Regions from separate parts of the Gordonia insulae genome, predicted to be linked through region 1. Evidence: predicted binding sites of a transcription regulator. Region 1 holds the regulator's gene; the other holds the start of a gene.

Evidence for each region. The regulator LexA, encoded in region 1, represses DNA repair genes until DNA is damaged. The targets are predictions, from matches to a motif close to CGAACANNTGTTCG.
Region 2: the regulator LexA is predicted to act here: its motif matches at 4,045-4,058, upstream of D7316_RS23130 (HNH endonuclease signature motif containing protein).

The regions. Positions count from the first base shown of each region.
Region 1 covers NZ_CP033972.1:765,637-773,329, forward strand. The annotation lists gene D7316_RS03620 (PTS fructose transporter subunit IIABC) at 1-869, opposite strand, end outside; gene D7316_RS03625 (1-phosphofructokinase family hexose kinase) at 954-1,955, opposite strand; partial or broken gene D7316_RS03630 (DeoR/GlpR family DNA-binding transcription regulator) at 1,952-2,721, opposite strand; partial or broken gene D7316_RS03635 (putative PEP-binding protein) at 2,888-4,557, shown strand; gene lexA (transcriptional repressor LexA) at 4,650-5,420, opposite strand; gene D7316_RS03645 (LysM peptidoglycan-binding domain-containing protein) at 5,609-6,238, shown strand; gene nrdR (transcriptional regulator NrdR) at 6,341-6,829, shown strand; gene hrpA (ATP-dependent RNA helicase HrpA) at 6,845-7,693, opposite strand, start outside.
Region 2 covers NZ_CP033972.1:5,053,198-5,060,890, forward strand. The annotation lists gene D7316_RS23115 (TetR/AcrR family transcriptional regulator) at 1-444, shown strand, start outside; gene D7316_RS23120 (glycosyltransferase) at 441-1,721, shown strand; gene D7316_RS23125 (DoxX family protein) at 1,800-2,324, opposite strand; gene D7316_RS23130 (HNH endonuclease signature motif containing protein) at 2,438-4,018, opposite strand; gene D7316_RS23135 (AAA family ATPase) at 4,227-4,757, shown strand; gene D7316_RS23140 (cold-shock protein) at 4,963-5,568, opposite strand; gene D7316_RS23150 (O-antigen ligase family protein) at 6,106-7,425, opposite strand.

The DNA of each region.
Region 1 (7,693 bases):
TCCTTGGCCGCGACCGCCTCGGCGATCATCTTGTCGGGTTCGTTGATGGCGCGCTTCACGCCCGAGGCGATCACGGGCTTCCCGTGAAAGCGCTCCTTGCCCTTCACCCCGACGTCGGTGGCGAAGATGACCGCGTCCGCGTCGGCGATCACCTGCGGATCGAACGCCTTCGTCGCCGACGATCCCTGCGTCTCCACATGGAAGTCGACGTCGGCACGCTCGGCCGCGTAGGTGAGGGCGTCCGCCGCCATGTAGGTGTGCGCGATTCCCGTGGGGCACGCGGTGATCGCGACGATCGACGGGCGCTTCGCGGATGCGGTGTCGGCCGATGCGGCGGCCGCGGCACCTGCGGCACCGGTGGCTGTGGCGGCGGCACCGGCACCCGGGGACGCGGAGCCGGCGGGCGGGGCCGGCGGCGGGTTGATCGCCTCGTCGACGAGTTGCACCACACGCTCGTCACTGTCGGCCTCGCGCAGGGAGGCGACGAAGTCGGGGCGCACGAGGGAGCGGGCGAGCGAACTCAGCAGCTTCATGTGCTCGGTCGCGCCGCCGGACGGTGCGGCGATGAGGAACACGAGGTCCGCGGGGCCGTCGGGGGCGCCGAAATCGACCTTGTTCGACAACCGGGCCATCGCGAGGCCGGCGTCGGTGACGGATTCGGCGCGGGCATGGGGGATGGCGATTCCGCCCGGCAACCCGGTGGCCGACTTGGCCTCGCGATCGAGAGCGCCGCGGGTGAGGTCGGCGGCGTCGGTCGTCCGGCCGGCGGCGGCGAGCGCCTCGGCGAGATAACCGATCACGGCGGCGGGGTCGTCGCCCGCGTCCACGTCGAGACGCACTGTCTGCGTCGTGATGATCTGTTCTGACATCGGATTTCCTTCTACTTCAGGGTGTGCTGTCGTCGTTGGCAGGTCGTGCCGACCGGATGGCGATCGTGTTCGTGGTGGTGGGAGTCATCCGACCTGGGCGGCTCCCGAGAGGTCGGTGATCGATACGCCCGCGAGGTCGAGCAGGTCGGGCCGTGGCGGCTGGGTACCGGCGAGTGCGGTGGCGGCCGAACCATAGGCGACGGCGGTGCGGAGCCGGTCCGGCGCGGCGTCGCCGCGACTCTCGGCGATGAGGTAACCGGCGAGTGCGGAGTCGCCGGCACCGACGGTGCTGCGCGGAACGATCGGTGGCGGTGTGGCGAACCATGTGCCCGAGTCGGTGATGAGCATCGCGCCTGCGGCGCCCAGTGTGGCGAGGATGGCCGCGCCGGTCCGGTCGACCAGGGTGCGTGCGGCGTCGATCAGCGGCGCGTAGTCGCCGTGTGCCGTCGCGCCCACCAGCCGGGCCGGATCGACACCGGTCGCCTCGGCGAGCTCCTCGTCATTGGGCTTGAGCAGGTCGACCCGCCCCTGCACGGTTGCCGCGAGTGGCGCCCCGGACGTATCCACCGCCACGAGGCAGTTCGCTTCCGCGAGAGCATCGATGACGGTGCGGTACCAGTCGTCCGGGAGTCCGGGCGGGAGCGAACCGCACAGCGCGACCCATCGGGCGCCGCGGGCGTTCTCGACGACGAGCTCGGCGAGTCGGTCGGCCTGCGCGGCGACGAGGGCGAAGCCCGGTGCGTTGATCTTGGTCGTCGTCCCGTCGGGGTCGGCCACCGTGATGTTGGAGCGGACCTCGCCCTCGATGGGCAGCGTCAGGTAGGGGAGTGCCACGTCGTCGAGCGCGGTGAGCAGGGGATCGCCGGTGCGGGCGGGCAGGACTGCCCGGGTCGACAGACCGGCCTCGGCGACCACGCGGGCGACGTTGACGCCCTTGCCGCCGGGCTCGGCCCGGACCGAGGTGGCACGCTGCACACCGCCGTGGTGCAGCGGCGCGGACAGCTCGAGGGTTCGATCGAGGCTGGGGTTGGCGGTCACGGTCAGGATCGTGACGGCGGACTGCGTCATGGGGCTTCTCTCGGTCATGCGATCACCATCTCGATGCCGCGGGCGGACAGGGCGGCGGATGTGACCGCGTCGATGCCGGCGTCGGTGACCAGCACGTCGATGTCGGCCAGATCCGCGAAGGAGGAGAGGTCCTCGCGATCGACCTTGGACGAATCCGCCAGCACGACAACGCGGTTGGCGACCCTGACGATGGCCGCCTTGATGGCCGCCTCCTCGGGGTCGGGGTGGACAGGCCGTGTGCCTCACTGATCCCGTTGGTGCCCACGAAGGCCGTGGAGATGCGCATCCGCTCCAGCGCGGCCACCGTCTCGGCGCCGACGGTGGCCTGGGTCAGGCCGCGCACCCGCCCGCCGAGGACGTGCAGGTCCGACGACCCGTGGCCGGCCAGGACCGCGGCGATCGGGATGCTGTGGGTGATCAGGGTGAGCTTGCGGTCGCGCGGCAGCGCGCCGGCGGCCTGGAAGGTGGTGGTCCCGGCGTCGAAGAAGACCGACCCACCGTCGGGCGGCAGGAAGCGGGTCGCGGCCCGGCCGATCGCGACCTTCTGCTCGGTGCGCGTCATCTGGCGCACGTCGATGCCCTGTTCGCCGACGACCGGTGTGGCGCCCGGGCGGACCGCGCCGCCGTGCACCCGCTGCAGATGGCCGGCACGTTCGAGGACCGCGAGGTCGCGGCGCACGGTTTCGCTGGTGACCTCGAACAGCGTCGCCAACGCGGCGACCGAGGCGCGACCGTTGGCACGCACCTGGTCGGCGATCGCCTGCTGACGTTCTTCCGCGTACACGATGTCCTCGTCTGTTGGAATGTGTGGACTTTGATGTTGCTATATCTGTGTTTACGCCTGTTTGTGTTGACAAGTCAAGGATTTCTTGTAACTTGAATCACAGAAGTGGCCGAACACCTTCGCAATCCACATTTGGCCGCCCGGTCGACGTACAGATAGGACTTCGGTGGAGCAGACACACGTACTGAACGGAACGCCGGTCGTCGGGGAAAGGCCTACGGGCCGACGGTCTGGCCGGGTGAGCGTCCCGTCTACGACCCCGACACAGCACCGCCGCTGCCCGCGGACGAGCGTGAGGCCGAGACCAAGCGTTTCGCCGACGCCGCCTCCGCGGTCGCCGGCCGACTCCGTGACCGTGCCTCACACGCCTCGGGTGCGGCGGCCGAGGTGCTGTCGGCGACGGCCGGCCTCGCCGAGGATCGCGGCTGGGTGGGCGCCGCATCGGCACTGATCGCGAAGGGCACCGCGGCACCGGCCGCGGCCGTGGCCGCGACCGAACAGTTCGCCGCCATGTTCACCAAGCTGGGCGGGCTCATGGCCGAGCGCGTGACCGACCTGAACGACGTACGCGACCGGGTCGTCGCCGAGCTGTTGGGAGTGCCGGAACCGGGCGTGCCCGAACCCGACGTGCCGTCGGTCCTGCTGGCCGACGACCTCGCACCCGCCGACACCGCGGGACTGGATCCGACCCGGATCACCGCGCTCGTCACCCGACTCGGCGGCCCGACGAGTCATACCGCGATCATCGCCCGCCAGTTGGGGATTCCGTGCATCGTCGCGGTCACCGGCCTGGCATCGGTGCCGGCAGGCACCAGCGTCCTGGTCGACGGCACGGCGGGCACGATGGAGATCGAGCCCGACGCGGCGAGTGCCGAGTCCGACGTCGAGGAGAGTCGACGCAGTGCCGCCGCCATCGCCGACTGGTCCGGTCCGGGCCGGACCGCGGACGGACACGAGGTGGCCGTGCTGGCCAACGTGGCGGACGGGACGTCGGCGCGCACGGCGACCGGATACCCCGTCGAGGGAGTGGGGCTGTTCCGGACCGAACTGGCGTTCCTCGACCGCACGGACGCACCGACGGTGGAAGAGCAGACCACGCTCTACAGCGAGGTGATCGATGCGTTCCCCGGCCAGAAGGTGGTCATCCGCACGCTCGACGCCGGGTCGGACAAGCCGCTGAAGTTCGTCACCCAGCTCAACGAGGCCAATCCCGCACTCGGTGTGCGGGGCAACCGGATCGCCCTCGACCACCCCGAGATCCGGGCGACGCAGCTGGACGCGATCGCGGCCGCGGCGGCGAAGAGTACGGCCGAACCCTGGGTCATGGCGCCGATGATCGCATCGGCCGCGGAGGCCGCCGAGTTCGCCGGTGAGGTGCGCAGCCGCGGGCTGGTCGCGGGAGTGATGATCGAGGTACCGGCCGCGGCGATCCTCGCACCCGCGATCCTCGCCGAGGTCGATTTCGTCTCCATCGGCACCAACGACCTCACGCAGTACACGATGGCCGCCGATCGGATGTCGGCCGAACTCGCGACGCTGACCGATCCGTGGCAGCCCGCGGTCCTGGCGCTGATCGCGACGGTCGCGCGGGCCGGACGCGATCTCGACAAGCCGGTCGGCGTCTGCGGCGAGGCGGCGGCCGATCCGCTGCTCGCGTGCGTCCTGATCGGACTCGGCGTCACCTCGTTGTCGGCGGCTCCGGCAGCCGCGGCCGCGGTGGGCGCGCGCCTGGGTCTCGTCAGTACCGAGCAGTGCCGCGTCGCAGCGGAGGCCGCGCTCGCCACGGCCGATCCCGCCGCAGCGCGAGCCGCGGCCGCGGCGGCGCTCGCCGGCTGAGTCACCGGCGCACGGGCGAGCGAGCAACGGTTCGGCGGCCGGGAGTCCCGGCCGCCGACAGTGCTCGTCGCGGGGTGATCAGAGCGGGGTGATCAGATGCGACGCATCACCGTGACGACCTTGCCGAGCACGGCCGCGTCGTCCCCGGGTATGGGTTCGAACAGCTCGTTGTGCGGCATCAGCCAGACGTGACCGTCTTTGCGCTTGAACGTCTTCACCGTCGCCTCCCCGTCGATCATCGCCGCGACGATGTCGCCGTTGTCGGCGACGTTCTGCTGCCGGACGACAACCCAGTCGCCGTCGCAGATGGCGGCGTCGATCATCGATTCACCGACCACCCGAAGCAGGAACAGCGAGCCCTCGCCCACCAATTCGCGTGGCAGCGGGAACACATCCTCGACGGCCTCCTCGGCCAGGATCGGGCCGCCGGCCGCGATCCGACCGAGCACCGGGACGAAGGTCGGTGTCGGCAGCTGTGGGTCGTCGGCCTGAGCCGAGGTCCCGCCGGGTGGGTTGTGGTCGCCGTCCTGGATGTTCACCGCACGCGGACGGTTGTGATCGCGCTTCAACAGGCCCTTTCGCTCCAACGTGCGGAGCTGATGTGCGACCGATGAGGTGGACGTCAGGCCGACGGCATCGCCGATCTCCCGGATGCTCGGCGGGTAGCCGCGCTCACGCACCGATTGACGGATGAACTCGAGGACACCGCGCTGACGGGGGGTCAGGGTCGACTCCGCCACCTGTGGATCGACGACGACCGGGGCATCCGCGACCGGGTCCGACGTCGGGCCCGTCACACCATCGGGCTGGCTGTCATCGATCCCGCGGGGCGCTGGACGCCGCCCGCCGGCCTTGTCGCTCATCGGTGAGTCCTCTCTGTCGGTGTCTGCGCGTCGGCTGGTGGCTGTCGCGCTGTCTGGGGAGCCTCGCTCGCAAAGTGGCTGGTCGATGCGTTCCTGTAGCGCCGACAGTAACCGACCGTTCCGACTTGTTCAAACATTTGTTCGACGCGTGTCGAGACTTTGTCGGCGACACGTGCTACAAATCGAACATGCGTTCCATCGAACATGTGATCGACACCCGTCGATCGGGAACCGAGGAGGACACGATGAGCACGTCGACTCTCACCCGCACCCGTCCGGCGACCACCGGCGTCCCGATGCGTGACGCCGGCAGCCCGACACATCGGGCCCGCGGCCGCGCGGCCTCGCCCTTCGGCACCGGGCGGACCGGCCAGGTCGGCCGTCCGGTCACGGGTGTCAGCACCCGGCCACGGCGCGGCGCCCAGGTGGAGCGCACGCGACCCGCGGATCGCCGACCCGCGGGACGGGTCGCGGCGCCCGTCGTCGCGGGCACGCGCTGCGCAGCACCCGCGGTCGACCGACGCATCTATGTGCGCCGGCGCACCACGGCCCTCGCGGTCGTGCTCGGCGGGGCCCTGGCGGTGTTGGTGTGGGCGGTGGCGATCATCGGGTCGAACTACGCGGCCTCGGTCGCGCCCACCCCGGCGGGCACCGAGATCGTCCACGTCCGACAGGGTGACTCGCTGAGCTCCATCGCGGACCGGGTCGCGCCGGACGTGCCGCGCGCGGCGGTGATCCAGCAGATCGTCGAGCGCAACGACCTCCCGTCGTCGGGTCTCCGCGTGGGTCAGGCGCTGATCGCGCCCGCCTACCGCTGATCGTCGGACGGTATCCTCGTGACACAGGGTCCAGCCGGAAACCGGCACGGCGCAGCGAGCATCCGGTGCGCCGGCGTGTCCCGAGATGTGCGTGAGGACGACATGCGCTGCCCGTTTTGCAAGAACGAAGACACCAAGGTCATCGACTCGCGTGTCGCCGACGAAGGGCAGGCGATCCGACGACGCCGTTCGTGTGCGGAGTGCGGGCGCCGGTTCTCGACCGTGGAGAGCGCGGTCCTGTCGGTGGTCAAACGCAATGGGGTGACCGAACCGTTCAGCCGCGAGAAGGTGATGCGCGGTGTCCGCCGGGCCTGCCAGGGCCGGGCGGTCGCCGAGGACGCCCTGGCACAGTTGGCGCAACAGGTGGAGGACGCGGTCCGCGCGTCGGGTTCGGCCGAGATCCCCAGCAACGAGGTCGGTCTGGCGATCCTGCGGCCGCTCCGCGATCTCGACGAGGTCGCCTATCTCCGGTTCGCCTCGGTGTACCGCTCGTTCGAATCGTTGGAGGATTTCCAGCGGGAGATCGACGACCTACAGGGAAATCTGACGCACGAGAACACGGTCGACACCGCGGGTTCGGTCTCGGACTGAGCGGCCCGGGCGGCGTCAGCGGAAGTCGTCGAGGGCGCGGATGGCACGCTTCTCCGAGATCGGGTAGGCGGTACCGAGGCGCTGGGCGAAGAGCCCGACCCGCAGTTCCTCCACCAGCCAGTGGGCACGGTCGTTGAACGCGTCACGGCGACCTGCCGGCAATTGGTCGATGCGCCGATTCCAGTGCGCGATCACCCGATCGACGGCAGCGAGTCCGTCCCGATCGCGGGTCGTCGAACCGACCAGATCGGCCAAGCGGTTCTCGGCGGCCTGAAGGTAGCGGGGTATGTGCGTGAGGTGGATTCGCGGGGTCGCGGCGACGAACCCGTCGAACACCAGATTGTCCAGCTGCTCGGCGACGTCGTCCGCGGCAACCGAACCACTGACCTCGTCGATCTCCGACCGTAGGGGTGCGAGGTGCCGGAGCACGTCGGTCGCCATCCGGAAATACTCCGGGGCGGCGTCGATCACGGCCGGCCGCAGTGAGTCCCGCAGGCGGGCGAACTGATCGGGGGTGCGGATGGTGGTCAGGTCGCGGGTCGCCGCCAGGTCGCGAATGGCGCGCCGCGTGCAGTCCGCCACCAGCTCGTCGGGACGATGATACGGATTCTGGCTCAACGCAAGTCGGCCCTCGGGATCGAGAGTACCGGTGATCTTTCTGGACAGCGTGGGGATCGCCGACTCGAGCAGGACGACGACGGACTCCGCCAAACGGCGGTCGCGCTCGGCGGCATTCGCGAACTCGGCCGGCGCGACACCGGTCGCCCGGCCGGCATCGTCGCGTACCACCTCGAGTCCCGGGTGGCGGGTGATCGTCTGTCCGGCAACAGTGGTCGTGGTGGTGTCCTCGAGTTCGCCGATCCC
Region 2 (7,693 bases), 4.3 Mb from region 1:
GAAGCCGTGTTCGGGGCGTCGGCAGGCGTGATGATCCCGCGGATCATGGCCGCGACGACGGCGACCGACCGCCTGCGGGCCTACATCGCGTCCAACGGCGAGTTCCTCGACACGCACCGTCGCGGCGCGATCGCCCTCTACGAGATCTCCGTGGGGTACCGCGACAGCGCGGGCCGCCGGTTCGATCAAGTGGTTCAGGCATCCGTCGACGAGTCCGGTGTGCCGCCGGAGCTCGCACTGCTCGACCCGCTCACTATCTTCGTTGACGGAATCCGCGACGGCGAGTTCGTCACGACCGCGGAACCGTTGATGCTGAAGAACATCGTGCGCGCATCACTCGACGGTGCCGTCGCCGAGCTGGCACGGGACGATACCTACGACGTCCTTGAGCACACCTCGACCTTGGCAGATCTCGTCATCTCAGCGATCGGAGCAACACGATGAGTCCACGAATCACCATCCTGGCGTTCGGAACACGCGGCGACGTGGCCCCGATGACCGGCCTCGCGGCGGGCCTTCGCCACCATCTCGGCGCGACAGTCGCGATCGCCGCCCAGCAACCCTACGAGCAGATGATCACCGACGCCGGATTCGACTTCCGGCTCCTTCCGCGCGACACCGAAGCCGACACCCACTCATCCGAGTATGGGCAGGCGATGGTCGACGGACGCCGACTCAAACCGTCGAAGGAGGCAATCGTGGGCATGCGCGAGGACCTGGTGGGTGTCGGCGAGGCCATGGCCCGCGCGGCCGATGACGCCGACCTGGTGCTCTGCGGCGGACCCGTCGGCTCCCTCCTCGGGTCGCACGTGGCCGAAGCGCTCGGGCGTCCGAGCGCCGCGTTGGTGCTCCAACCCTCCTATGTCACCGGCGACTTCGCCCCACCCGCACTCGGTACCCGCTCCTACGGCCGTATCGGCAATCGCACCGCCTGGCGACTGGCCGGTGCCGGCGAGAAGTTGTTCGCTCCGCTGATCGATGACCTCCGCACCACTCTCGGGCTGCCTCCACAGTCGCTCCGGAGTCGCCGACGTCGCCTAGAGCGTGAATGGACTCAATTGTGCGGGTTCAGCACTCACGTGGTGCCCGCACCCGGCGACTGGCCCGAGCACGTCCACGTGACCGGCTACTGGTGGTCTGCCGAGCAGCACGCACCCGAGGTGCCGGCCGGCCTCGAGGACTTCCTGGCCGACGGCCCGCCTCCCGTCTATATCGGTCTCGGCAGCACCGCGATCAGCGACGGCGAACGGGTCAGCGAGATCGTGCGCGACGCTTTGCACTCGAGCGGACAGCGGGGAGTCATTCACAGCGGATGGGCGCACCTCGACGGTGGCGACGACGAAAACCTGTTCACCATCGGCGATGTCGAGCATTCATGGCTGCTTCCGCAGATGGCGGCGGCGGTCCACCACTGCGGTGCCGGAACCACCGCGGCGACGCTGCGCGCGGGGCTTCCTACGGTCGCCCTGCCCGGCATCATGGACCAGCCGTTCTGGGCGCAACGTCTGCATCGTCTCGGCTGCGCTCCGATACCGGTGCCTCGTACAGGCGTCACCGTTCCTGTTCTCACCGAGTCGATCTCGTCGGTGATCGGCGACGACCGGTATCGGCGCTCAGCGGCCTCCATCGCAGAGAAGTTGGCGTCGGAAGACGGGACCACGGCCGCCTGCCGGATCATCGAGACGTTGCTGTCGGCGCCGACCTCACCCACTCATGCCTGACGATCGTGCTGGCGGGAGTGGGCATCCGCGAATTGTGGATGCGCGTAGGTGCACCACGAACAGACCGCGACTAGTCGGTTACGACCCTGCCGTCGCGTTCTTCCGCCGGTACAGCACGCCCGCTGCGCCGACGGTCGCCGTGGCCAGGGCGAGCACGCCGACCCGCTCCTGCTCGAGACGATGCCCGATGAGTCCGTCGACCGAATAGCGGCCGGGACCGGTCAGCGCGAGCGCCGCCGACGCCACGCCCAGGACCGCCGGGAACTCCAGCCCGCCGTTCTGCGAGAAGAAGCCGTTGGGTCGGTGGACATCGGCGGCGGCGAGCATGGCCGCGGCACCTGCGGCCGACGCGACGCGTGTGCCCGCACCCAATGCGACCAGCCCACCTGCTGCTTCGCTCACGCCGGCGGCGACCGCGGACAGCTTGGCCGGGCGAAAGCCCATCTTCTCCATGCCGGCAGCCGTGCCGTCGATGCCGGGTCCGTTGAACCAGCCCGCGAGCTTCTGTGCCCCGTGGGCGAACAACGTCGCTCCGACCGCTGTGCGCAAGGTCAGCAGGCCCACGTCGAGCGCTTTCGTGCGCGTCGAGTTCTCACCAGACATCGAGTAATCCCTTCGTCACTCCGTTAGCAAAGCTAAATAGAACTGTAGTCCGCTTGGGTGTGACAGCGTGCAGTGGCCTGGACGCGTGCTGGACACTCTCCTCCGACGAGGCGCTACCGAACCGGCCCACCGATCCGTTGCAGCGGTCGCCTCCCGACCTTCCGGCCCTTCTTGGGTCGACGACGGCGGACCCGCACCTCGGGTCGCTCGCGTGAGATCACTCGTGCACCCGAGCTGGTCGTCGGTGAAGCAGGTTGTGGGCTCTCGCTGATCGACCCCCTGCGCAGGTACTGCTCCCACAATTCCCCGACCTCGTGTGCGCGGTTGACCCGCGGGGCAGGTGGTGGCCCGCTGGCCGGGTTGATCGACCAACCCGCTCGACCGGCGTCCGGCCCTTCGCGGATGATGCGCGTGCTCCACTTGCCCGGTTCGGGGCCCACCATCCTGTTGTGTAGTGGGCAGGCCGGCGCGGTCTCGTCGATGTTGGTGCGACCTCCCTTGGCCCAATCCTTTTCGGCATGATGGATTTCCACGTGCGTGCTCGGTTGGGTGCATCCGGGTGCCGAGCATCCGCCGCCACCCGGCTGCGCGAAAAGCATGAGCCGCTGCGCTTGGTTGGCGAGGCGTTTCGCGGTGCCGAGGTAGAGCGCCGCTGCAGAGTGATCCTTGAACACTGCAAGGTGCCAGTGGGCTTCGGCGGCGAGTTCGATCACGTCCTTCATCGGCAAGTGTGAACCGGTTGCGGTGGTACCGAGTCCGGCACGGGCATAGAGGTCGGACTCACTGACCTTGACGATCAGGTGGGGCGGCAGGCCACGGTGACTCTTGCCGAGCAGCCCGCCGTCGAGCACAGCTTTGAGCACCGCCTTGAACGCGTCGTGGTTGCGCTGATTCTGCGACCGGTTATCCCTTCCCGCAGCCTCTTTCAGCTTCTCGATGTCGGCGTCGGCGGTGGTCCCCTTCGGCGACTCCTCGTCGTCGGGGTTGTTCATGCCCGGGGCGGCCCACGCGGCGAACACCACCTCGAGCATGGCTCGGGTGGTGGGGTCGAGCGTGCCGGTCAGAGTGCTCATGGATTGGGCGTCCTCTGGGCCCTTGTTCAGGCTGCGACGTCGCTTGCGGTCGACGTCCTCGGTCAACGAACCGTCGGGATCGATGCGTGCCAGCAGGTGAGTCCCGACCTGTGTGATCTGCTTCGGGGTCAGTTGACGTGCGAAGTCGGCCATGAACTCCTCTGCCGATTCGCGGACGTCGAGGGGCACGGCCACCGGGATCTTGCTGAGGATCTCGAGAACCGCGTCCACGTGAGCCGGCGCGCAATCACCTTGTGCCACAGCTGCGGCCAGATTCGGATAGTGAGGCTCCAAGACCTCGCCGGAGAACGCGCGCAGCGACGAGATCATCCGCATGTGGTGCACACGTCGGTTGGCGTCCGGCACACGCAGGCGGTGCGCCATAAAGTCCCGGACGCTGCGATATCCCAGTCCGCCGACCATCCCTCGATCGGACACCTCGACGACCCGCTGGTGCCCGATTCCGCTCATCCGCCGGTAGGCGCGCTCGTGTTCTTCGGCAACGGCCAGAACGGCAAGATCCGACGCGGGCGCGCTGTCGACCTGTTGGATCTGATCGAGCAGGTCGTTGAGCTGTTGGTACAGAGACTCCACCTCGGAGACCTGAATGTCGGCCGTCACGTCGTGCACCCCCCGGCTGCCGTGTTCGAACGTGTATTCGATAGTATGCCGGATTTGCGGAGTTGGCAAGGGTCGTCTCTCAGGAGATCGGTGACAGTCCTGCCTCAGGACCAGATCCTGGTGTCTCCTACTCTGGGTCCAGCCCACAATCCGTACAGCCGCAACTTAATCGAGAGGCGAGTGCATTAGTGAAATGAGTGGTCTAGTCGTGATATCGGGCTGTTCCGGTGGCGGTAAATCGACGCTATTACGTGAACTCGCGCGCCGTGGTCATCGCACTGTTGAGGAGCCCGGCCGGCGGGTTGTCGAACACGAGCTCGCTACCGGTGGCGATGCGTTACCTTGGGCCGACGCACCGGCTTTCGCCATCAAGTGCGCCTACCTTGCCGCCGCTGACATTGCCGCCGCATCGCAGATGCCGGGTGCTGTGACGACCTTCTTCGATCGCGGCCTGGTAGACGCCGCGATCGCAATCCGTCATTACACCGGTACGTACGCGACAACGATCGGCCACGACGCCTTGCGCAGCTACCACCACCGCGTGTTCTTCACACCGCCGTGGGAGGCGATCTGGTCCACGGACGACGCTCGCAGACACTCGCTCGCAGAAGCCACCGCGGAATACGAGCGTCTCACCCACGGCTACGACGAACTCGGCTACCGGATCACCGTCCTGCCGCCCACCAGCGTGAACGATCGAGTCGAACAGATCCTGCGCGAACTCGACATCCAGGCCTAGGGACTCACAGCCACCTCCACGTAATCTGTTGTCGCCATTCAGTGGTTACGGAAACGTGCGGGCGACTTGGACCCGTCAGCTGAGGCACCCGACGGATTGGAGCGTGTCCGCCGCTACGCCGTTGACCCCAGTACGCAAGTGATCCGAACACCGTCGGTGTTGGCGAGTCGCCTCTGCAGAGAGCGCATGAGGCGTCCGCGTCTGCTCACTGCCCGCGAATGTTGTTCGCCCGGAAGTCGTAGCCATCCTGGCCGTGGTCTTCGTAGTCGAACTCGACGACCTGCCCGGGCGTGAGGGACCGGAATCCAGTGCCCGCAACCTCCGAGAAGTGCGCCCATGCACCGCCCGGTGTGGCGTCGGAATCGAGCACACCCCAACCCTCCTCGTCGTGCCAGATGCATACTGTGCCAACGGTGGTCGGGAGAACTGGTGCCTCCGTCGGCGACACGTCGGCTTCGTCGACGACGACCTCGCGCATCGTGGTCAGCCCGTCCGGGCCAGGGTCGCCGACGCTGTTCCACACACTGGCCGAGGACGGGCCGCGCGGCCGCTCTGGCGGGTTGGCGCCTGCCGGCCAGACGAGGTGCGCCACGTGGTCACACCCGTTGATCGGGGAGTCGGCAGCAGACCACTCGAACTCGACCTCGGTGCCCGGTCGGAGGCCGAGCAGTGGGGAGGCGGCCACATCGGCGACGGCCTCTACCCGCAACGACGTCGCCGTCACATAGGAATCGCCCGGGGTGGCATCGGATTCGATGACACCCCAGCCCAATTCCTGGTGCCAGATCTGGACGATCCCGTGCGTCGGCATGGCCACACCGTAGACGCAATCGCATACGTGCGGTGTGCATCAATGAAACCCGTCGCAGGGAACCTGATCCCTCGCAGGTCATGCATGTTCCCCCAACTGGTGGCCAAGGAGTTTACGAACGTGGGTGTGAACGCCCCGACCACCGGTCACTGACGGATCACGACCGACGCTGATGCTCATGTCGACGTCGAGCGGAGCGTCGTCTGGCGGATGTCTCGGTTCGCCACAGGGCCCAGCCTGCGATGACGAATCCAACGATCGAGAGTAGGTCCGATTGAGTGATCCCATGCTGCGCATTGAGTTCGACCAAGATCTGGCCCTCGAGCGGCCCGCTGAAAACGATCCATGCTCCGGAAATGATGATTAGCGCAGCAGCTGACCACCTGCCGGGAATCGCCAGGCACCATGCGCCACAGATGAAGAGTGCGGTCATGAGGGCTAGCGCCAAATTCTGATCGATTGAGCGAAGCATAAACCATCACCTTGCGCGAGAAGATCCATTTTGTTCCAGAAGGGTTGCTTCCGAATGTGAGTCGATCAGCTGGAGGTCTTCTCCCGAGGGCCAACTCCGCCGACTGCACCAGAGGAAGGAGCTCGGCTTTGATCAGGGAATCCCGTCTGACTGCGATTCGCGGAGATCGCGGCCCACGCCACAATGGCGGGCAGCCAATAGTCGGGCTGCTCGAAGAATGCGGAGGTCAGCGCGAAGGCAGCCATCGTCACCAGAACTCCCGCCGGTCCGCCATGCTCCTTCCGGATGACCGATCGAATGGCAACCACCAGGATTGCGACGATGATCGCGGCAATCGCTGCCGCCAGCAGGATGCCACCCTGGAACCATGCTCTCAAGAAGACATTGTGCGTGAGGGTGACACCGTCAAAGGTGCCGCCGTACTCTGCGGCCAGTCCTCTGCCGAAAAGAGGTGCCTCCTTTATGGATTCCCACGCATAGGCGTAGGTCAGTTTTCGGATCTCCCAGGTGCTATCCGCTTGTGTCTGCCCAGTCACTTGGAGGTACCGGTCGGCAGGGGACCGGAAGGTGTCGAACAGGCTGGTGAACTTCGCCGTAGCCCACAAGGCCGCTGCGATTGCGACGACGCCAAGTGCGAAGTGCTTTATCCGTTCGCGTAGGACTGCAGCTGTCACAAGTACCCCGATGGCCGCCGACATCATCGAGCTGAGACTTCCGGTGGACAGGAGTCCGCCGACGTTCACCAGGGTCGCGACGACGAGCACCACCCTGCAGGGTGGCGTTCGAAGTCGGGGAGCGTCGCTCAACAACATCGTCAAGCAGAGCAGTATGGCAATCGATGACATCAAGCCCAGAACGTTTGGGTGTGACGACAGTCCAGACGCCCGACCCTGAACTGTTTCGATTCCGAGGACATCACGCCCAGCAGCCTGAGCGATACCCGCCAGGGAAGAGATCGTCTGGCCGGCCAGATAGGCGAAACCGAGTGCCTCGACGAACCTGGGTGAGCGTTCCACATTGGCGGTCAGCACGAACACTCCGAGTCCGAGTATGGCGAAAAGCTGAGCTCCGACAAATGTGTTGTCGCGGACCGTGGCCACATCCGTGGCAGTGACCACCGCGAAAGCTGTTGCCAAACCGGCGAAGAGCCACACCCCAGGGAAGAGGGGCCTGGCAACCCTGAGGGTGATTGCTGATCCGACAAGGAGAAGGAAGACGCCCGCGAACCACAGCGCCCTCGCAGCATCGGGGAGTTGCCTGTACATGGGTAGGGAGAACGAAATCACGGTCCAGGCGACCGTTATCCAGGTTTCGGGCGAACCACCCCTGTCTCTATACCGGCGTCGATCACTCGTTGTGGTGCGATACGCCGGGGTGGTGATCATGCCGCTATCATTCCCTACTTGCGAGAATACGCCAACTCAGAATGCCACTGAACCGATGGTGGCAGGGAATAGGTATTCGAGTTGTCGAGCATCCGAAAATCCAACAAACGTTGGGAATTGCCACAAGAGTTGAGAATGTGAAACATGCCATTAATTTCTGTAGTCGGTTGTTAACCCAATGCAACCCTGGTGCAACCAAAGGCGTGATCCATGTACCCTTCCCGGGGGCTGAGGTGTGTCCTTCCTCGGCTCGGTGAGCTAGAACCGT